4 regions of the Thioalkalivibrio nitratireducens DSM 14787 genome follow, and region 2 is predicted to be linked to each of the others. Evidence: predicted binding sites of a transcription regulator. Region 2 holds the regulator's gene; each other region holds the start of a gene.
The links. The regulator sigma-54, encoded in region 2, starts transcription at its own class of promoters, with help from an activator protein. The targets are predictions, from matches to a motif close to TGGCANGNTNCNTGCTT.
Positions count from the first base shown of each region.

Region 1: the regulator sigma-54 is predicted to act here: its motif matches at 2,671-2,687, upstream of TVNIR_RS15090 (DUF4168 domain-containing protein).
Region 3: the regulator sigma-54 is predicted to act here: its motif matches at 2,379-2,395, upstream of TVNIR_RS10260 (TorF family putative porin).
Region 4: the regulator sigma-54 is predicted to act here: its motif matches at 2,171-2,187, upstream of TVNIR_RS02020 (P-II family nitrogen regulator).

Region 1 is NC_019902.2:3,300,659-3,306,043, forward strand. Features, by position in the region: gene TVNIR_RS15070 (putative bifunctional diguanylate cyclase/phosphodiesterase) at 1-728, opposite strand, end outside; RNA gene TVNIR_RS19290 (RtT sRNA) at 951-1,083, opposite strand; tRNA gene TVNIR_RS15075 (tRNA-Gln) at 1,118-1,191, opposite strand; gene rpsI (30S ribosomal protein S9) at 1,229-1,621, opposite strand; gene rplM (50S ribosomal protein L13) at 1,660-2,088, opposite strand; gene TVNIR_RS15090 (DUF4168 domain-containing protein) at 2,222-2,623, opposite strand; gene TVNIR_RS15095 (sigma-54-dependent transcriptional regulator) at 2,821-4,185, opposite strand; gene TVNIR_RS15100 (sensor histidine kinase) at 4,223-5,385, opposite strand, start outside.
Region 2 is NC_019902.2:2,731,074-2,736,458, reverse strand. Features, by position in the region: gene TVNIR_RS12530 (hypothetical protein) at 1-20, opposite strand, end outside; gene TVNIR_RS12525 (HPr family phosphocarrier protein) at 78-350, opposite strand; gene TVNIR_RS12520 (PTS sugar transporter subunit IIA) at 322-747, opposite strand; gene rapZ (RNase adapter RapZ) at 752-1,633, opposite strand; gene hprK (HPr(Ser) kinase/phosphatase) at 1,636-2,595, opposite strand; gene TVNIR_RS12505 (PTS sugar transporter subunit IIA) at 2,585-3,058, opposite strand; gene hpf (ribosome hibernation-promoting factor, HPF/YfiA family) at 3,062-3,391, opposite strand; gene TVNIR_RS12495 (RNA polymerase factor sigma-54) at 3,426-4,844, opposite strand; gene lptB (LPS export ABC transporter ATP-binding protein) at 5,010-5,385, opposite strand, start outside.
Region 3 is NC_019902.2:2,215,678-2,221,062, forward strand. Features, by position in the region: gene TVNIR_RS10250 (MBL fold metallo-hydrolase) at 1-473, opposite strand, end outside; gene TVNIR_RS10255 (ATP cone domain-containing protein) at 470-1,333, opposite strand; gene TVNIR_RS10260 (TorF family putative porin) at 1,568-2,296, opposite strand; gene TVNIR_RS10265 (methyltransferase regulatory domain-containing protein) at 2,647-4,200, shown strand; gene TVNIR_RS10270 (SAM-dependent methyltransferase) at 4,281-5,385, shown strand, end outside.
Region 4 is NC_019902.2:413,771-419,155, reverse strand. Features, by position in the region: gene TVNIR_RS02030 (ABC transporter ATP-binding protein) at 1-47, opposite strand, end outside; gene TVNIR_RS02025 (ammonium transporter) at 444-1,721, opposite strand; gene TVNIR_RS02020 (P-II family nitrogen regulator) at 1,763-2,101, opposite strand; gene TVNIR_RS02015 (HPF/RaiA family ribosome-associated protein) at 2,431-3,009, shown strand; gene TVNIR_RS02010 (CBS domain-containing protein) at 3,054-3,503, shown strand; gene folK (2-amino-4-hydroxy-6-hydroxymethyldihydropteridine diphosphokinase) at 3,538-4,035, opposite strand; gene folB (dihydroneopterin aldolase) at 4,038-4,391, opposite strand; gene TVNIR_RS01995 (amidoligase family protein) at 4,707-5,385, shown strand, end outside.

The DNA.
Region 1 (5,385 bases), 570 kb from region 2:
TCGAGGAACTCCTCGCCGCTCTTGCGCCGGTTCCATAACTCGCCCTGCCAGCGCCCGTTGGTCTCGAGCGCGTGCCACATCCGCTGATAGAAAGCGTCATCCTGGCAACCCGATTTCAGCAGGTTGGTCCGTTGCTCCACCGCCTCGCCCGGCGGGTAACCGGTGATCTCCGTGAACCGCGGGTTCACCGAAACGATGCGGTTATCGGCATCGGCGATCATCACCGCATGGTCGAGCACCTGGTAAACCGAGACCGCGATCTCCATCTCGTCCGGACTGACCCCGAGGTCGCGAAAATCGGTCGCGACGATCAGCGCACGATGCCCGGGACCGTCGGCCCGCGCCTGCAGACGGATCCAGGTCGCAGGACTACCACGGGTGACGAGCGTGATCTCCCGGGTCCTTTGCTCCGGCTCGTCGAAAACACCGGCCAGAAAACGCCGGAGCCGGCTGCGCTCCGGCTGCGCCACGATCACCCCGATGCGCCGGCCGACGAGCCTGCTGGGCTCGGTCGACAGCAGTAGCGACGCGGTCTGGTTAACCTTCAGAATCCTCCCGCGCCGGTCCACCACCATGTAACCCACCGGGGCCCGGTCGAACAGTTCGCGGTAGCAGTGCAGCAGGCGCTCGGCCGTAAAGCGCTCCGGTGAATCTGGCCCGGCCGCGGAGACAGAATGGTCGGTTTCGCCTTGCTGCGCGCGACTCCCGGTTGCCGAATCCTCGTGCATTTCCCAAGTATAGCCGGAGCACCTGCGCCCCGGATGGGCGCCAGGCAGAAGGTTCGCGTCAGGCCCGAACCGCGTGGCGCTGGCTCCTGTCTCAACCCGCATTCCGGCGTGACGGGCATGGTCGCGGCTCGGCTGCGCCTCGCGCGTCGAACCTTTCAGGTTCGAACCCTGGCCGTGCTCGATCAACATGCAGAAGGCCCCACGAGGGGGCCTTCTGCATGTTGGCTGGGGGACCAGGATTACTCGGCCTACGGCCTCGCCCTTCGGGCCAGCGCCGCAAGCGGCGCTGTTCGGCTCGGCTGCGCCTCGCGCGTCGAACCTTTCAGGTTCGAACCCTGGCCGTGCTCGATCAACATGCAGAAGGCCCCACGAGGGGGCCTTCTGCATGTTGGCTGGGGGACCAGGATTCGAACCTGGGTTGACGGAGTCAGAGTCCGTAGTCCTACCGCTAGACGATCCCCCAATCGGGAAGGCCCGGAGCGGGGCTCCGGGTCGGCAACTCAGCGCTTCGAGAACTGCTTGGCGCGGCGGGCCTTGGCCAGGCCGACCTTCTTGCGCTCAACCTCGCGTGCGTCACGGGTCATGTAGCCCGCCTGGCGCATCGGCGAACGCAGTGTCTCGTCATACTGAACCAGCGCCCGGGCGATGCCAAGGCGAATCGCGCCAGCCTGGCCGTTGGCACCACCGCCCTTCACGGTCACGACCGCATCGAAGCGGTCCGTGGCCTCGGCGGTCTCCAGCGGCTGCCGGACGACCATGCGCGAGGTCTCGCGCCCGAAATAGTCGTTGAGCGACTTGTTGTTGACGGTGATGTCACCCTTGCCCGGGCGCAGAAAGACGCGCGCCGAGGCGGTCTTGCGGCGACCGGTGCCATAGTTCTGGTTCGTTGCCATGAATGCGTTGTCCTCGACGTCTCTGCTGTGGCCCGGAATCAGATTTCGAGCGGCTGCGGCTGCTGGGCGGCATGACGATGCGCGCTGCCGGCGTACACCTTCAGCTTCTTGAACATCGCCCGGCCCAGCGGGTTCTTCGGCAGCATGCCCTTCACGGCCAGCTCCAGCACCCGTTCCGGGGCGCGCTCGATCATCTGGGTGAAGTTCGCCTGCTTCAGGCCACCCGGATACCCGGTATGGCGGTAATACATCTTGTCGTTGGCCTTGTTGCCGCTCACGTGGATCTTCTTGGCGTTGATCACGACGATGTAGTCGCCCGTATCGACGTGCGGGGTATACATCGGCTTGTGCTTGCCGCGCAAGCGACGGGCAATCTCAGTGGCGAGCCGGCCCAGGGTCTTGCCGTCGGCATCGACGAGGTACCAGTCGCGTTCGACTTCGGCCGGCTTGGCGCTTATGGTTTTCATGCCTGTTGCTCCGAGTGCGGGGCTTTTCAGAAAGCGCGGAAGCATAACCAAGCCGCGCCCGTTATTCAAGGGACCGCAGAACGGCAGCAGGCCGCCCCCCGGAGGGAGCGGCCTGCTGGGGCGGAAGCGCGGATTACATCCGGTCCGCCGCCTTCTCCTGTACCTGCTGCATCAGTTCGGGATCGTCCTGCAGCGCGATCGCGACTTCATTGTACTCCTGTACGCTCATCCCGGACTCCTCGACGGCGCGCATCATCTCGTGCTGGGCCTCCTGCTGCATCGTCTGAGCCTCGTGCTCGTCGGATGCTGACTGGAGCCGCTCGGCGAAGTCCTCGCGGATCTGCTGCACCGCGATGAAGGCGTCAACAAAGGTGTCGACGGTCTGCTCGGTGAGCGCTGCCGAGCCCGGGGTAGTTTCACCGTAGGCGGGAGGCGGCGCCGCGCCGGCACCACCGTAGTCCTGCGCCAGAGCGGTACCGCCGAGGGCGAACAGGGAAGTCAGCGCCAGGGTCAGCGTGGTCTTGCGAATCGTCATCAATAGGCTCCTTTCGGTTGCATTGGTCTGGATTGCACCGAAAGGCGTAGCAGTGATCGTGCCAGGATCGGCCAAAAACTAGAATTTACTTGATTTTCCGACAGATGAGATCGAACCAAGGAGGATCTACCCAGCTCCGGGCGCCGCCCCGTTCGTGTCATTTCGACACATGCGTCAAAGCGCCCCGTTTCGCAGTGTCACAGGTCACCCCCCAATTTCCGGTACAGGGTCTTGCGGCCAATACCCAGGATCCGGGCGGCCCGCTGCTTGTTACCGCCGGTATGGGCAAGCACCTGGCGGATGTAGCGCGCCTCGAGTTCTTCCAGCGTGTACCACTCCTCGTCGCGTGCACCTGCAGCGGGATCAGCCACGACGGCCCGCGCATTCCCCGGGTCGTCGCAAACGCGCTCCGGCAGATCCTCCGGCTGGATCACCTCGCCCTGTGCCAGGGTCGCGGCGCGCTCGACCAGACTGGTGAGTTCCCGCACATTGCCCGGAAACCGATAGCCCAGCAGCATCCGCAGCGCCTCGGGAGCCAGCCCTCGCAATGGAACCTCCTGCGCCGCGGCCTGCCGACGCAGGAAGTGGAACACCAGCCGCTCGATGTCCTCGCCCCGTTCCCGCAGCGGAGGCACCTCGATCCGGAACGTCTCCAGGCGGTAGAACAGGTCTTCACGGAAGTGGCCTTCGCGCAACAGCTCGGCGAGGTCACGGTGGGTGGCCGCCACGATGCGCACGTCGCTCGCGACCTCGTCGTTCGAACCGACCGGCCGGACGCGGCCGTCCTGCAGCAACCGCAGCAGCTTGGTCTGCATCGCCGGGGGCATCTCGCCGATCTCGTCGAGGAACAGCGTTCCGCCGTCCGCCTCTAGAAACAGCCCCTTGCGCGCCCCGCGGGCGCCACTGAACGCGCCGGCCGCATGGCCCAGGAGTTCCGACTCGAGCAGGGTCTCGGGAATCCCGGCGCAGTTGATCGCAACGAACGGGCCGCCGGCACGCGGGCTCTCCTCGTGCAGCGCCCGTGCGACGAGTTCCTTGCCGGTGCCCGACTCGCCGGTGACCAGCACGCTGCCGTCGGATCGCGCGATGCGCCGGATCAGTTCGAACAGGCGCAGCATCGCCGGGCTGCGCCCGTGCATGCCGTGAAACCCGTGGTCTCCCAGCGCTTCGCGGTACTGCTGGACCTCGGCCCGCAGGCGGCGCGTCTGGAGCACGCGGTCCGCGGCCAGGCACAGGTGTTCCAGATCGACCGGCTTGGTCAGGAAGTCGTCCGCACCGGCCTTCAGCGCATGCACGGCCTGGTCGATGGTGCCGAACCCGGTGAGCATGATCACGCCGGGAGCGGGCACCAGTGTCCGCGCCCGCTCGAGCACCGCGAAGCCGTCCGCCCCGGGCAACCGCAGGTCACTCACCACCAGTGCGAACGAACGCTCTCCCAGCGCGTCGAATGCCTCCTCGGCACTCGCGACCGCATGTACCACATATCCCGCGTCGGTCAGTTCCTCGTCCAACAGGCTACGGTGGCCGGGGTCATCCTCGACCACCAGTACCGCCTCCGGCATGGACGGCCCGTCCCCAGCCATTAATCGTGCCCCGCGGTCACGAGGCGCGTTCCCCATCCACGGGCAGTGTCATCACGAAACGCGTACCACTCTGCGGCTCGCGATCCAGCCAGATCCGGCCACCGTGATCCTCCACCGCGGCATGGGCCACCGCAAGCCCCAGCCCGGTTCCCGCACCCACGGGCTTGGTCGTGAAGAACGGATCGAAGACATGGTCCCGGTGTTCCTCGGCGATGCCGGGGCCATCGTCCTCCACCGACAGTTCGACAGCGGAATCCGCGGTGTCCTGCAGCTGGCACCAGCGCACGACGACCCGGGTGCGGGCTGCCTGGATCGCATTCCCGACCAGGTTGCCCAGCGCCTGCTCCAGCCGCACCGGATCCACCTGGACCCGGAGGTCGTCGGCGTTCGCGGGGGCCTGGACGCAGATCTTGACATCCGGGCGGTCGTGCGCGGTGCGCGCACGCGCGACCACGTCCGCGACCAGCCCTTTCAGGCTCAGGTCGCGCAGGTTCAGCGGATTCCTGCGGGCGAAATCCAGGAGCTGCCGCACGATTCCTTCGACCCGGCCCAGTTCGTCGAGCACGCTGGTCATCTCCCGGGTCAGCGGGGAGTCTGCTCCGGCCCGGCGACGCGCCCGCTGGGCACGGCCGGCGATCACGCCGAGCGGCGTGCCCAGTTCATGGGCCACCCCGGCGGCGAGCTGTCCGATCGCCGCGAGTTTCTGGGACTGGCGCAGCCGGGCCTCGAGTTCGGCCTGCTGCGCCCTTTGCACTTCAAGGGCTTGCTCCGAATCCTCGCGCCGCTGGATCATGTCGTTCATGTTCGTCGCCAGCAGCCGCAGTTCGTCCGGACCCTGCTCGGGCACCCGAAGCCCGCGCGCGCCCTCCCCGATCCGCCGCATCGCCTGGGCCAGCCGATCCACGTGGCGCCCAACCGCGCGGTAATAGCCCCACAGAACCACCAGCAGGAACAGCAAGGACAATACCGCGATCGCCACCCCGCCCTGCCAACGCATCTGCGCGATGTAGGCCTGGAAGCGGGAAACATCCCGGGTGATCTGCAGAAGACCGATGATGCGTCCCCCCGCGTCAGTCAGCGGTAGAAAGAACGAGAACACCTCGCGACCATGGCGTTCGTCGAACGCGCCCTGGCTACCGGTCGCGGTGATCAGCCGGGCGTCGCGGCGGCGGTCCAGTG
Region 2 (5,385 bases):
GCGGCGAAGCGCTTCTTCACGCCGGACCTCCGGTCTGCTCGGGTCATGGGACGGGAACGGCGGGGCCGCGAGCGCGGCTAGCTCTCCTCGCCGAAACGGTTGGCGACGAGTTCGCTGAGCGCATCCAGGGCTTCCTCTGCGTCGGACGCGCCGCCGGTGCGGATTTCGATCTCGCTGCCCTGCGCGGCCGCCAGCATCATCACTCCCATGATGCTCTTGCCATTCACCTCGCGGCCATTGCGGGACACGAACACGTCGGCGTCGTAGCGGCTGGCGAGGCCAACGAACTTCGCCGCGGCGCGCGCGTGCATGCCCAGACGGTTAACGATGGGAACCGCGCGCTGCGGCATCGGAGCATTCCTGGTCGCAGAGTAGGATGCCGTCGTGGCCTCCGCTGATCGCCTTGTTCACCAGCTCGGTCAGCGGCAGGCTGCGGTAGTTGAGTACCCGCACCAGCATCGGCAGGTTCACGCCCGCGATCACCCGCCGCTTGGGTTCGCGGGCGAGCCGGCCGGCGATGTTCGCGGGGGTCGAGCCGAACATGTCGGTCAGGATCAGCACTCCGTCGCCGTGATCGAGGCTGCGCAGGCGCGCACGGGCGCGTTCCTCGATCGTGTCCGGGTCGTCGTTCTGGGACATCGCGAGCGCCTCGCAGGCCCGGGGCAACTCTCCGAGCATGCTGCGTGCCGTCTGCAGCAGGGTGTCTCCGAGGTGCTGGTGCGTGATCAACATCAGGCCGACGGCCATCGTGTTACTCCGCGTCCGTGAGGGGGGTATCGAGTTCCCGGTGGCGGGTACTCACCGTGACATTGTCGGCGCTTTGCCACGCCTTGGCCAGTCGGTCGACCAGATAGACCGACCGATGCCGGCCGCCGGTACACCCGATCGACACCGTCAGGTAGTTTCGGTGATCTTCCAGGAAATGTGGAAGCCATTGCTGCAGGTGCGAGTGGATGCTGTCGAACATCGCGGCGACCTCCGCGTGCGTCTGCAGAAACCCGGCCACCGGAGCCTCGAGCCCGGTGTACTCGCGCAGGCCCGGCTCGTAGTAGGGATTCGGCAGGCAGCGCACGTCGAACACGAAATCGGAATCCACCGGCGATCCGTTCTTGAAGCCGAAGGACTGAAACAGCAGCGACAGCCGCTTCTGGCGCTTGGCAGCGAGCCGGTTGCGCACGGTCCGGGCGAGGTCGTGCATGGACATCCGGCTGCTGTCGATCGTTACGTCCGCCAGGGCCGCGATGTGCCCCAGCCAGTTCCGCTCCATCGCGATCGCCTCGACCAGCGGCAGGCCCTTGCGTGCCAGCGGGTGCCGCCGGCGGGTATGATGATAGCGGCGCAGCAGCACCTCGTCCGAGGACTGCAGGAAAACGACCTCGACCTGCACGTCGTTGGCGCGCAAGCGGGCGAGGGTCGCGGCCAGAGCGCCCAGGGCGTGTAGCCCGCTGCGCACGTCCACGCCCACGGCAATGCAGCCTTCGTTGCGGTGGGTGCTGTCACGCAGCTCCTGGATCAATGCGTCCAGCAATGCCAGGGGCAGGTTGTCGACGCAGAAGAAGCCAGCGTCCTCGAGCGTGTTCAGCGCGACGGTCTTGCCGGAGCCCGAGAGTCCACTGACGAGCAACAGGCGCATGTTCATGGCGCCTGCTCCGATCGCGCGCTCTGCATCTGCAGCCGCTGCCGGGTGCGCAGGTCGTCGCCCGCGACGTAGCCTTGCAGGTGCAACAGGTGAGCGCGTACCGCGGCCTCGATCATCACCGCGATGTTGCGCCCGGGCGCGACCGGGAGGCTGACCAGCGGAATCCGCAGGCCCAGGATCTCGATCTCGCCGCGGCAGCCAGTCAGGCGGTCGTCGGGCACCGGCGGGGGGCGGTCACGATCGCGCAGGTCGATGATCAGGCGCAGGTACTTGCCGCGCTTGATCGCCGAGTCGCCGTACATCGCGCGGATGTTCAGCACTCCCAGCCCGCGGACCTCGAGCAGATCCCGCAACAGGGGAGGGCAGGTGCCCCGGATGATGTCGGGGGCGATGCGGGCGAACTCAGGCGCATCGTCGGCGATCAGGCGGTGCCCGCGGCTGACCAGTTCCAGCGCGACCTCGCTCTTGCCTACGCTGGAATCCCCGGAGATCAGCACCCCGGCTCCCAGGATCTCCATGAACACGCCGTGGCGCACCGCGGTGTGGGCCAGGCGCTGTTGCAGGAAGTAACGCAGCAGCGCAATCACCTCGTGACTGCTTGAACTCGTGCACAGGATCACTGGCAGCGGGTGCGGACAGTGCGCGGGCAGTTGTTCGAACGGACAGGTTCCCTCGGCGAAGATGACCGCGGCGGTGCCGGTGGCCGCGAGGTCATGGATCAGCTTCTCGTGCTCGGTGGGCCCGAGGCTCTCGATGTAGGCGGCCTCGCGGTCGCCGATCACCTGGATCCGGTTGGGCCGGATCAGGTTCAGGTGGCCAGCCAGCGGCAGGTCGCTGTCGGTCGTGCCGGGCAGGATGCGATCTGCCGCGACCTTCTGCCCGTGCACGTAGGTCAGCCCCATCCGTGGCCCGAGGGTCGCGACCAGGTCGGCCAGGGTGAGCTTGTCAGGCATCATGGAACGCAGCGGTGGCGGCCTGCTGCAGTCCCGGTGGGTCGACCGCGCGGCGCATTGCGGCGATGTTGTCGGGCCGGGACAGTGCCCGCGCAAGCTGGGCCAGCAGTTCCAGGTGGTCGCCGGTGGACGCTTCCGGGACAACCAGCGCGATCAGGATGTCGACGGGTTCGTGATCGAGTGCGTCAAAATCCACGCCCTGATCGACCCGTAGGATCGCGACCCGGGGCGCGTCGAGTTCAGCCATCCGGCCATGGGGGATCGCCACCCCATGGCCGAGGCCGGTGGAGCCCAGCCGTTCCCTCGCCGATAGAGCATCGAACACGAGGTGAGTGGGCGGCCCGGCGGCCGACTCGTCGGCCCCCCCGGCCAGCAGTTCGCCCAAGGTCTCCAGCGCCCGCTTCTTGCTCGAAACCGTCGGCTCGATCTGGACGCGTTCCAGCGTGAGGAGGTCGGCGAGCCGCATGGCTCAGGCGGTTTGCTGTCGGTTGCGCATCGCGCCTTCGGCGCGGTGGTGGTCCTTCATTTTCTCCTTGTGCTTGATCAGCTGCCGGTCCGTCTTGTCGATCAGGCCATCGATCGCCGCGTACATGTCGTCATGCGTGGTGTCGGCGTGGATCTGGTTGCCGCTGACCTGCAGGTTCGCCTCGGCCTTGTTGTGGTTCTTCTCCACCGTGAGCACGACATGGATATCGATCACCTGATCGAAGTGGCGCTCGAGGCGCTGGAACTTGTCCTCGACATAGTCACGCAGGGCGCTCGTGATGTCGACGTGATGACCGGTCAGGTTGATTTGCATACTCACACTCCTTTCATGGGTGGGAACGCGAGCGCTAGACGAGCTGCCGTCGTTCGCTCGATGGCGGCAGGTTCATTGCCTCGCGGTACTTGGCCACGGTACGCCGGGCCACGTTGATGCCCCGGTCCGACAGGACCTGGGCGAGTCTGGAATCGCTCATTGGGCGATCGGGAGGTTCTTCGCTGATCAATTGGCGGATCATCGCACGGATCGCGGTCGCGGAGCATTCGCCGCCGTCGCGGGTGCCCACGTGGCTCGAGAAGAAATACTTGAACTCGAACACGCCGCGCGGGGTATGCATGTACTTCTGTGTGGTGACCCGGGAGATCGTCGACTCATGCATCCCCAGTGCCTCAGCGATATCGCGCAGGATCAGCGGCTGCATCGCCACCTCGCCCTGTTCCAGGAATCCGGTCTGGCGCTCGACGATCGCACGCGCGACCCGCAGCAGCGTTTCATTGCGGCTGTGTAGGCTTTTCAGAAACCAGCGCGCCTCCTGCAACTGGTTACGCATGAAGGCGCTGTCGCGGGCGTCGCTGACCCGACGCACCATGCCGGCGTACAGGCTGTTGATGCGGATCCGTGGCGCGATCTCGGGGTTCAGGTCCACGCGCCAGCCGGTGCCGTCCCGGCGCACGTAGACGTCCGGAGTCACGTATTCCGGGGGCTGGTTGCTGATCTGGCTGCCGGGCCGGGGGTTCAGCGTGCGGATCAGTTCCAAGGACCGGGCCAGTTCTGCTTCGCTCAGGCCGAGTGCGCGTTGCAAGCCCTTGAAATCGTGCCGTGCCAAGTGGTCCATCCCATCTGCGACCACCCTCAGCGCGGCGTCGCGCTCGGGCGTCGCCGGAGGGAGGCTGCGCAACTGGATGGACAGGCACTCGCGCAGGTTGCGTGCGCCTACGCCGACCGGGTCGCATTGCTGGATCCAGTGCAGTACGGCCTCGATTTCGTCGATGCCGACTTCGGTTTCGCCGCCCAGCGTGTCCTGCAGGCTGTCCAGGTCGGTCTCGAGGTAGCCGTCGGCGTTGATGCTGTCGATCAGCGCCGCGCCGATCCTGCGGTCGGCATCGTTCAACGGGCTCAGGTGCAGCTGCCACAGCAGGTGTTCGTGCAGGCCGCCACCCGCCCCCGCCTGGTTCTCGAACGGATCCCGGTCGTCCGATTCGCTCCGCTGTCCGGTGCTGCTGCCGTAGTCGGTGGTGTCCCAGGACTCACCGTCTCCGGGCTGGTCCGGCGCGGATGCCTCGGTCTCGGGGCCGGTCTCGGTCTCCGGCGTGCCGTCGCTCGTGTTGGCATCCTCTGCAAGCTCCAGCATCGGATTGCTCTCCAGCGCCTGTTGCACCTCCAGTTGCAGTTCCAGCGTCGACAGTTGCAGCAGCCGGATCGCCTGTTGCAGCTGGGGCGTCATGGTCAGCGTCTGACCCAGCTGGAGGTTCAGGGATGACTTCAACATGCGGCGGCACTACAGGGGGCATTGGTGTTCATGGCTTCATGGTACTGCCTGTGCACGCGCTTTTGCAGTCTCCTGCAGCCAGGGCGGGTTCGCGGCTGGTCTTGCGCAGATCCGGCGCGCCAGTCGCAGGCCGGGAATCCTGCTGGCGTAGACGCCCCGGGACTGCTACAGGCGGAAGTGTTCGCCCAGGTAGACGGTACGTACCCGGTGGTCGGCGAGCAGTTCCGCGGGGGTGCCCTCGCTGAGCAGCCGTCCCTCGCTTAGGATGTAGGCGCGGTCGCAGATTCCCAGCGTCTCGCGCACGTTGTGATCCGAGATCAGCACCCCGATGCCGCGCTGTTTCAGATGTCCGATCACGTCCTGGATCTCGACCACGGAGATCGGATCCACGCCGGCGAACGGCTCGTCGAGGCAGACGAACTGCGGGTTGCCGGCCAGCGCCCTGGCAATTTCGGCGCGTCGGCGCTCGCCGCCCGACAGCGCGATACCGGGGCTGTCGCGGACCGTTTCGAGCTGGAATTCCTCGATCAGCGCATCGCCG
Region 3 (5,385 bases), 520 kb from region 2:
GCATAGTGGAACGTTGCCTGCACGGACCCGATGCGCATAGCCCGGCCGTACGTCACGCTCCGGAACTGGTGCAGCGCCCGTTCCACGTCGGCGGTGTCGTACAGCGGCAACGCAGGCCGGTGGCGGGACCACCCGTCGCGGTTCGCCGCGTCGGCGTCCTCCTCCTGCAAGCGCGCGGAATCCATCAGGATCACGCGCGCGACCTCGCGTCCAGGCCGGGTGGTGTATACCGGCCCCCGGAACCCGGCCCGCACCAGGCGCGGAAGATAGCCACAGTGGTCCAGATGGCCGTGCGTCAGCAGCACCGCGTCGATCTTGCGCGGGTCGAATGGCGGCGGTTCCCAGTTGCGCAGCCGGCCGGCCTTCTCACCCTGGAACATCCCGCAGTCGACCAGCAGGCACTGCCCACCAGCCTCGAGCAGGTGCTTGGAGCCGGTGACGCCCGCCGCACCCCCGAAACTCGCGACCTTCACGCCGACTCCCTGCGGACCTTGCCGCGTTCCAGGATTTCCCGGCATTCGCGGCGCACGCGCTCGCGCTGGCGCGCATCGAGCCGCAGCGGCTCGAGCAGACGCGGCTTTTCCAGCAGATCGCGGCAGAGCACCGCACCTGCGTCGATCAGGTTGCGCTTCTGGGCCACCTTCAGGCTGTTCAGACAGGTGAGCGGGTGCAAGCCATGTTCATTGATCAGGCCACGAGTCAACGGGTAGTGATCGGTATTGTGGCCCGCGAGGATCAGGCCCTCGCAATCCGCGTAGGCGAGCGCATCCTCACTGTAGGTGGTGTTGCTCAAGACCCAGAACGCATCGTGCTTTCCGTCTTCGCCGACCAGGAGATCGACGGAGCGCGCACGAAGGTACAGCGGGAGTTTCACGTCGTTGCGATACGTCGCCCGGTTGTGGAACTTGCACTCGGCGAACAGGCGGGCGCCATCGCGCTCGGCGATGATATCGATCTCGTGTTGCACGCAGCGGCCCTGCACAAACCGATTGTAGTGCACCTGATAGCCCATCGCCTCGAACAGCCGGCCGCAGAACTGCTCGAACGGAAACCCGCTGGGCCCGAGATCGATCAGCGCCCGCTTCAGGCTGTAGGTGATCGCGGTCCCGCGCGATCGGCGCTGAAGTGCCTTGCGCGCCATGCGGTACAGCTTTCCGGTGGTGATGCCGTCGCGCAGGCGTGGCTCGACATCGGCGAGGACCTCCTCCGCCATCGCCTTGCCGGCACCTGCCCAACGCAGGGATCTACGGAGCTTCTCGCGCGAATACGCTTCGCGCTGCCCGTCACTCTTGCGGACCTCGATCCCGCCCTCCGCCGGGTCCCCGCGCTGCATCACCCCGCCCGCCTGTACACCCTGTCGCCTCCCGCAAACCCGAGGTCCGTCTTCACGTCGGCGGCTCCCGCAATCGTTCCGACCGCGTTGCGCGCAGCCCACCGCCGATCGCCGCGGCTGTGCATATCGAGCATAGCGCAACGCTGCCCCAACGCGCGATTCCAGTGGCGATCAGCAAAAGCGAAGGGCCCGGGTTCGCGGGAACCCGGGCCCTTCCTGCCATCAGACAACGCGTCAGAACGTCTTGGACCAGCCGACCCAGACCTTCAGGTCATCGGAGTTCGAGCTGCCAAGAGCGTCGGTCTCGCCGATATCCGCATACTCGAGATTGAACGAGAACTCGCCGTAGGTGGCGGCGTCCTTCACCAGGCTGGCCGCGAAATGTCCGTAACTGGCGCTCACTCCATCCTTACCGTCGATGTCGAAGTCGTAGTAGCCCAGCGTCAGGCCCAGTGCGAAGTCCTCGGGCAGCGGGATGTCCGCACCGATGTAGTAGTAGATATCTCCGGTATCGAACAGGTCATCGTCATTGTCGCTGTTGACGGTGTAGGCCAATCCCGCCTTGAACATGTTGAAACTGACTTCGCCGTAGATCTCGCCGAAATCGATGCTGTCGCTGGAGTCCGGGTAGGCATAGTAGAGGTAGCCGACATCGTAGCCGATGCCGTTGCCCAGCTCGCTCGCGAATCCCAGATACAGATCGAGCTCGTAGCCCGTGTCGTCGCCGAAATCGACGTTCGACGCCCAGGTGCCGGCGTAAAACCCGGACTCATGCTCGAAGTCGAGGCCTCCCTGAATGGCGGCGGAGTCGTCGGTCTGGGTTACCCCACGGAAGAGGTAGTTGGACACCACGCCGATGTTCGCAGCGAGCTCGGCCGAGGCGGTGGAACTCAGCGCAAGTCCGCCCGTGGACACCATCGCGATCGCGGCTGCTGAAACGGTGGAGCGGGTGAATCTCTTCATCTTCGGTTCTCCTGATGGGTATGGGTCGGTGGAATTACGGATTCAACGTTGTTGACGTGTCGCTCATCGACAGACCAGCTCCCAGCACGAGGCGTGCCAGGAACGCCACGGGGCCGAATCGGGTGCTTACAACAGTTGTTGCCGTGATGTAACAGCCCGCTGCCCCAGGGGGGTGCGGGCAACCCAGAGATACGCATCAACCTGGTGCACAGGTTTCACCGGCGACACAGGAATGACATCTGAATCACGGTGCCGATCGGACCGGACGGGAACGGCCGACCGGCATCCGGCATTGTCCAGCCGGTACTTTTGTCCGAGACTCGGGCTTCCCAGCGGAACTGGATGCAGGCATGCCCGAGACGATACGCGGCTACGACGAGATCCCCTACGAAAGCTTCCCGATCACGGAGACCCACCCCGACCGGCTCGCCGCGATCGGCCAATTGTTCGGCCTAAAGGCGCCGGATCCCCGCCGCGCGCGCGTGCTGGAACTGGGCTGCGCGGCCGGCGGGAACCTGCTCCCGGTCGCCTGGTTCCTGCCCGAAAGCCGCTGTGTCGGGATCGAGCTTTCACGAGAACAGGCCCTGCGCGGCAAGTCCCTCGCCGAGGCGATGGACCTGAACAACCTGACCCTCGAACACCGCGATATCCTGGATTTTCCGCTTGCAGGCGAGGCCTTCGACTATATCGTGGCGCACGGCGTGTTTTCCTGGGTTCCCGAGAACGTGCGCGAACACATTCTCGCGCTCTGCGGATCGCGCCTGGCGCCCGGGGGCATTGCCTACATCAGCTACAACACGCTGCCCGGGGGTCGCCAGCGGGCAATGCTGCGCGACATGTTCCTGCACCACCTGCGCGGCCGCGAATCTCCCCGGGAGCGGCTTTCCGGAGCGCGGGAATTACTCGACTTTCTCGCCACCCCGCTCGAGAAGACGCCCGCCGGCCACGAGTGGCTGCAGCAGGAACTGCAGTACCTGCGTAGCGCACGGGACAGCTATCTCTATCACGAGTATCTCGAGGACCGGAACGATCCCCTGCTCTTCGCCGACTTCGTTGCGGCCGCGTCGCGGCACGGGCTGCAGTACCTGGCCGACAGCCAGTTGCATACCCTGTTCCCGTCGACGCTCGGGCCGGCCGCGGAACAAGCGCTCTCCCGGTTCGACGACCTGGTCTGCGAGCAGCAGTACGCCGATTTCCTGCGCCTGCGCCCGTTCCGTCAGTCCCTGCTGTGCCGGTCCAACGACCCGTTGGATCGCGACATCGACCTCGATACCCTGCTGTCGCTGCCGCTGTATGCGGACCTGGTTCCGGCACGGAACGGGCCCCGCTTCCGCAATGCCGCCGGACAGGAGTTTCGGGTCGACGATCCGCTCACCCGGGCGGTGCTCGGCGTGCTGGCCGCGGCAACTCCCCGCGCCCTCACGCTGACCGAGGCGTGGCCACAGGCCGTGGCCTCCCTGTCCGCGAAGCAGCGGGCAAGGGCCACGGACGGAATCCCGGCTACCCTGGCATCGGCGCTGTTCAACCTGTTCGTCTCCGGTGGCGTGCAGGTCACGCGGATCGGGTCGGAGGCGTGGCGACGCGAAGTGCCGGTTGGGTCGTCGGGTCCCTGCGCCTCCCGGCTCGCGCGCACACTGGCGCAGCGTGGGGAGGCACTGATTCCCACCCCGCGCCACCAGGCGCTGGAGCTCGATCGGGTTTCCCGCCGGATGGTCGTGCTGCTCGACGGAACCCGAAACGCCCCACAGATCGTCGACGCGCTGCTGTCGGAGGCGGCTTCGGACGCGGACTGGGCCCGGTCGCTGGGCGGCGGACCGCCCGAGCGACTCCTACCGAAGCTGCGCACCAGTCTGGACCGGCTGCTCCGGCTGCTAGCACACCACGGGCTGGTGAAGATGCCGTGACCTCGAGACGGGCCTTTATCTGAACCCCATCTTTAGGAATACTGGGCTCCTCCGTGCCACCCAGCTCATCGGATCGAGACATGACCCTGCTCGGCCTATTAGAAGAATACGTCCGTGACGGAACCCTGAGACTCGAACTGCCCGACGGTTCCCGCCGCGAATTCGGGTCGGGAACCCCGCAGGCCAGCATCCACTTGCACGATGCCGCGGTGATGCGCCGGATCGCGTACGATCCCGGCTTCGAGTTTGGCCAAACCTACATGGAGGGCGGCTGGGATCCCGGCCAGCACGGCCTGCGGGCGGTGCTGGACATCACGATGCGGAACTTTGCCGCGATGTTCGCGCAACGAGCGCGCCACCCGCTGGGGATCCTCCGCAAGCTGCTGCAGCAGGGGAACCGGGTCCGCCGAGCGTACCGGAACGTGGCGCATCACTACGACCTGGACGAGTGGCTGTTCCGGCGTTTTCTGGATCGCGGAATGTTCTATTCTTGTGCCTACTTCGAGCGGCCGGAAATGACGTTGGAACAGGCACAGGAGGCCAAGTGCCGCATCATCGCGCGCAAGCTGTGTCTGCAGCCGGGGATGCGCGTGCTGGACATCGGCAGTGGCTGGGGCGGGCTCGCCATGCATCTGGCCGAGCACCATGGCGTGCGCGTGGATGGACTGACCCTGTCGCGCGAGCAGCTGCGGGTGGCGAGTGAGGAGTGTACCCGGCGCGGTCTTGACGACCGGGTCGAATTTCACCTTCGGGACTACCGGGAACACCAGGGGCGGTACGACCGTATCGTGTCGGTTGGCATGTTCGAGCATGTCGGTCAACCCTATTACGGGGCGTTTTTCCGCCAGGTCGACGACCTGCTCGGCGATGACGGCGTGATGCTGCTGCATACCATCGGACGCACCAACCCGCCTGGAACGACGAATGCGTGGCTGCGCCGGTATATCTTCCCGGGCGGCTACACCCCCGCGCTCTCGGAACTGACTGCGGCCAGCGAACCGACCGACCTGATGATCACCGACGTCGAGGTCTGGCGCTTGCACTACGCAGATACGCTGGCCGAATGGTTCCGCCGGTTCCAGGAGATCCGCGCGGAAGCCGCGGAACACTTCGACGAGCGTTTCTGCCGCATGTGGGAGTTCTACCTGGCCTCCTGCGAGGGCACCTTCCGGCACTGGGACCAGA
Region 4 (5,385 bases), 1.7 Mb from region 2:
CCCAACTGGGCGGTCCGAAGGTCTGTCATGTCCAGCAGGCAATCCATCCCGATCCTTGTCCCAAAGGCAGATCCGCGGTTTCCGAAGCGCGCATTCTACCCGACGCGCCGGGGGCACATGAGGCTGGGATTCGTCGAGCCCGCGGCTGCCCGGGATGGCCGACGGGCAGCGACCAGGGTGAGAGGGCCGAGCGCACCGCGGCAAGGTCGTGCACTGCCCCTCCCCAGCCCCCCGCGCGGAGGGGTTGCGGATTTGGTCTCGTTCCGGCTGGGGATCTTTCGGCGCGGGGGGCACCGCGGGTTGGTGTCCCCCGCCCAAAAAAAGCGGGCGCCTGGGCGCCCGCAATCACCGATGTCACGTCCTGGGAGACGGTGCGGTCGGTGTCGGAGGAGACTCCTTCGTGGGAACCCCGGGTTCGCCCCGGGGTTGCTGGTTTATGGGTCTCAGGCCTTCTTGACGAACTCGGGATAGGCCTCGAGGCCGCATTCGGCGACATCCGCGCCCAGGTATTCGTCCTCTTCCGGGAGGCGGATACCCATCACCAGCTTCAGCACGAACCAGACGATCAGGCTGGTGATGAAGACGAAGACAAAGATCGCGACGAGACCGCTGATCTGGCCGACGACGGTCGCATCGCCGTTCGACAGCAGCACCGCCATCACGCCCCAGATGCCTGCGGTGCCGTGCGCCGAGATCGCACCGACGGGATCGTCGATTTTCAGCTTGTCCAGCCCGACGATCGAGAACACGACGATCACGCCGCCCACTCCACCGATGATCGCAGCGAGCAGCGGTGACGGACTCAGCGGGTCGGCCGTGATCGCAACCAGGCCGGCAATCGCGCCGTTCAACGCCATGGTCAGATCGGCCTTTCCGAACAGCAGGCGGGTGGTGATCAGCGCCGCAATCACGCCGCCGGCCGCCGCCAGGTTGGTGTTCGCAAACACCGCCGCGACATTGTTCGCCGAATCGACGTCGGAGACCTTGAGCTCGGAGCCGCCGTTGAAGCCGAACCAGCCCAGCCACAGGATCAACACGCCCAGCGTGGCCAGCGGCAGCGCGGCACCGGGAATCGCGTTGATCTCGCCATGCGGACCGTACTTGCCCTTGCGGGCACCGAGCAGCAGGACCCCGGCCAGCGCAGCGACCGCACCGGTGAAATGCACGATGCCCGAACCCGCGTAATCGACGTACCCGAGTTGGTCGAGAAAGCCGCCGCCCCAGCTCCAGAAGCCCTGGATCGGATAGATGAACCCGGTCAGCACCACCGCGAACGCGAGAAAGGCCCAGAGCTTCATGCGTTCGGCGACCGCACCGGAGATGATCGACATCGCGGTGGCCACGAACACGACCTGGAAGAAGAAGTCGGCACGGTCGGAGTAGTACGGGCGCCCTTCTGCCGCGTCGTACGACATGTCGCCGGTGAACGCGGCGGTCACGTCCACCGCGGTATTGTCGCCGGAAATGAAGAAGCCGACGCCCGGGATGATCGAGCTCAGCCCGTCGCTATACATGATGTTGTAGCCCACCACCATATACATCACGCTGGCGATGGAGTAGAGGGCGATGTTCTTGGTCAGGATCTCGGCGGTGCTCTTGCTGCGGACCAGGCCCGCTTCGAGCATCGTGAACCCCGCAGCCATCCACATCACCAGTGCGCCCGCCACCAGGAAATAGAAGGTGTCCAGGGCATAGGCAAGTTCTGCTACCTGCTGTTCCATAGTCGGATTTCTCCAGTGAAAGTGAGTTCAGCGCCGGCGCGTCACAGCGCCTCGGCCCCGGTTTCGCCGGTACGGATGCGGACCACCTGCTCGATCGGGGTAATGAAGATCTTGCCGTCACCGATCTTGCCGGTGCTGGCCGACTTGGTGATCGCCTCGACCACGCGGTCGACCAGGTCGCCGTCGACCGCGACCTCCAGCTTCACCTTGGGCAGGAAGTCGACCACGTACTCGGCCCCACGGTAGAGCTCCGTGTGGCCGCGCTGGCGACCGAACCCCTTGACTTCCGTCATCGTCATGCCTTGCACACCGATTTCGGAGATTGCTTCGCGAACATCATCAAGCTTGAAGGGCTTGATGATCGCCGTGATCATTTTCATCGTTCACTCCTTGTTGCCAGTGCCTGTAAGTCCTCGAGGGAAGGTGTCGTCATGCAGACGACGGGGCTCCTGCACGGGGCGTGCCAACAAGGGGGCCGACGATGCACGGCCTTTTCTTGGCCCTCAAACGCACCGGCCGCGGCACTTGCACCACAACCGCACCGGAGGCGGAGCCCGCCGCACCGATTCGGTGCACCTCCTCCGGCGAGCTCACGCGCCGCGACGGAGGGTAGCCACGGCGTGTCTATACTCGGGGTAGCAGGGCCTGAAAGGGCCGTAGATGGCTTGTTTCAACGTGCCACTCCCGCGCGGAGTGCAGGAGCGATGCAATGAGCAACCCTGGAACACCCCTGGTCGAGATCGCCTTTCGCAACATGGATCACTCCCCGGCGGTGGAGGACAGGGTTCGGGCACAAATCGCAAAACTGGGCCAGTTTCACGATCAGATCATCGCCTGCCGGGTGGCGGTCGAAGCACGCCACCGCCATCAGCACAAGGGACATCTCTACCACGTGCGCATCGATCTCACCGTGCCGAACGCCGAACTGGTCGCGAGCCGGGAACCCGACGCGCACCAGGCCCACCAGGACGTCTACGTGGCCGTGCGCGATGCGTTCGCAGCGATGCGGCGGCAACTCCAGGATTTCGCGCGCAAGCAGCGCGGCAACGTGAAGCTCCACGAGCCCCCACCGCACGGGCATATCCGGGAAATCGCCCCGGCCGCGGATTACGGCATGATCGAGACCTCCGACGGGCGCGAGATCCGCTTCAGTTCCGCAAGCGTGGTCGATGCGGATTTCGCCAAGCTGGAGGTCGGTGACCGGGTCTGGTTCACCGAGGTCACCAGCGACGATGGGCCGGCAGCCAGCACGGTGCACGTGGAGGGCAAACACCACGTCGTCGGCTGAGGCCGGTCCTTGCGATCACACCCATCACCACGGAGCTTCGGACCATGCAAGCGGGAGATGTCTGCAAACGGGAAGTTATCGTGATCCAGGACGACGAATCCGTTCAGGTGGCCGCGGAACTGATGCGGCGGCACCACGTCGGCGACGTGGTGCTGTACCGGGAGGAAGGCGGTCGCCGCATCCCGACCGGCATCATCACCGACCGCGACCTGGTCGTGGAGGTTCTGGTGCCGGGACTCGACCCAACGACGCTGGCGGTACGCGATATCGTAACCTCGCCACTGTCGGTCGCACGCACCGACGACAGCCTGTTCGATGCCCTGGAACGGATGCGGGCCAAGGCGATCCGCCGATTGCCGGTGGTGGACGCCGACGGTGCGCTGGCCGGAATCCTGACGATGGATGATGTCATCGGCCTGTTCACCGAGTTGCAGGGCCGCCTCTGGGCCGTGGTCGAACGGCAGCGCGAGCACGAGCAGCGCCGAAGACCCTGAACACCGCGGCCCGCGCATGGCGCCCGCAGGCGGCTCAGAGGGGGTCGGGCGGAAGCACCGTCAGAGCATCCGCGCCGGGAAAGTCCTTCCAGAGTTCGCCGACGGTCGTGTCGTGCCCGGGGAGAATCCGTTCCGGGGCCAGCATCGCCAGCGGCCCCAGCACGTAGGCGCGGGTGAAGACCTCGGGGTGCGGCAACGGCGGACTCGCCGATTGCGTGTCTCCGAGCAGCAGCAGATCGGCGTCGATCGTCTTCGGCGCGAGCCGGGGTTCTCCAGCAGCACGTCCCAGTCGTCGCTCCATCCCCTTCAGCCAGGCGACCAGCGCGGCAGCGGAAAGGGAGGTGTCGAACCCGACGCACAGATTCCAGTAATCCGGCCCGTCGTATCCCGCCGCGCCACTGACACAGACGGGCGAACGTGCGACTGCCCCGAATTGCCCGCTCAGTTCGTCCAGCGCGCGCCGCAGATTTGCGGCCGGCGCGACATTACTGCCGAGCCCGACGAACGCGCGGCGGGAAGGCGGGCTGGACACTGTCAGGGATGCCCGCGCTCGATCACGATGCCGACCTCGCGGGCGCCCGCCACCGCCCCCGGCTTGCCCACGGTCAGGCGCACCGAGTGCCCCCCGAAACGACGCAGCAGCGTCTCGGCGATCTCTTCGGCGAGGCATTCGAGCAGTACATGGGGCTCGCGGCTGGCGATCGCGCGAATGCAATTGGCTACGGCCTCGTAGTCGACGGTATCGGCGATATCGCCGGAGCGTGCAGCCACGCGGGTGTCGGCTCCCAGTTCGATGTCGAAGCGGAGCCGCCGCCGCACCCGCTGCTCCCAGGGGTAGACGCCGATCACGGCCTCGACCTCTAGGTCACGGAGATAGATATGGTCCATCGCGGCTCGTCCTCCCGGCCTCGCCTGTGAAAGATGCGGTAATGCGCAGACATACCTGGGCAGACTGCGTTCGACCCCGGCGGTCCCGGTCCCGACCGCCTCCCCATCGCGGGGACGGCGGCAGACCGGTGCGCTATGATCCGGGCGCAGCCGGGTCGGGGCAACCCCGATGCCGGTTCGGCCCGTACCGGAAACCGCTCGGGGTTGGCCCGCGTGCCATGCGGGCAGCGGCGAACCGACGGATTCCGGTCCGGTCCAACGGGGCTTTCCCGGGGGCCGGGACGCCTGGGCACCGACATGGGAGCGAATGCAGTGATGACCGCCCGATTCCGTGAACTGCCGTGGCCCGAGGCTCCGGACGGCCGTCCCCGGCGCATCGGCGTCGAACTCGAAATGGCGGGAATCCCGCTGGAAACCATGGCCGAGACGGTCCGCAACGAGTTCGGCGGCCGTATCGAGACCGGCGGTGCCTTCCTGACGCGCGTGCTCGACACCGAGTTCGGCACGTTCGAGGTCGAGCTGGACGCCCTGGTTCTGAAGGACCGGCGCTATCGGGAGCACCTGAAACGGCTCGGGGTAGACCTCGACGACCAGGACAGCGCGGCCCTCGAACGCTGGCTCGCCGGCGCAGCCGGCCGCATCGTGCCGCACGAGATCGTCGCACCGCCGGTACCGCTCGGTGTCCTCCCGCGCCTCGACCGGATGCGCGCCACGCTGCAGCGGCAGGGTGCGCAGGGAACCCAGGCCGCGCTGCTGTACGCGTTCGGCCTGCAGCTGAACATCGAGGTCCACAGCCTCGATGCGGCCTGGATCACCTCGATCGTCCGGGCGTTCGTGCTGCTGTACGAGGCCCTGGTGAAGGTCGGGGAGATCGATCTCGCGCGCCGCCTGTCGCCCTACATCCGACCCTTCCCCGGAGGCTACGTGCGCCACGTGCTGCAGTCCGGGTACGCGCCCGACATCACCCGCCTGATCGACGACTACCTGGAACACA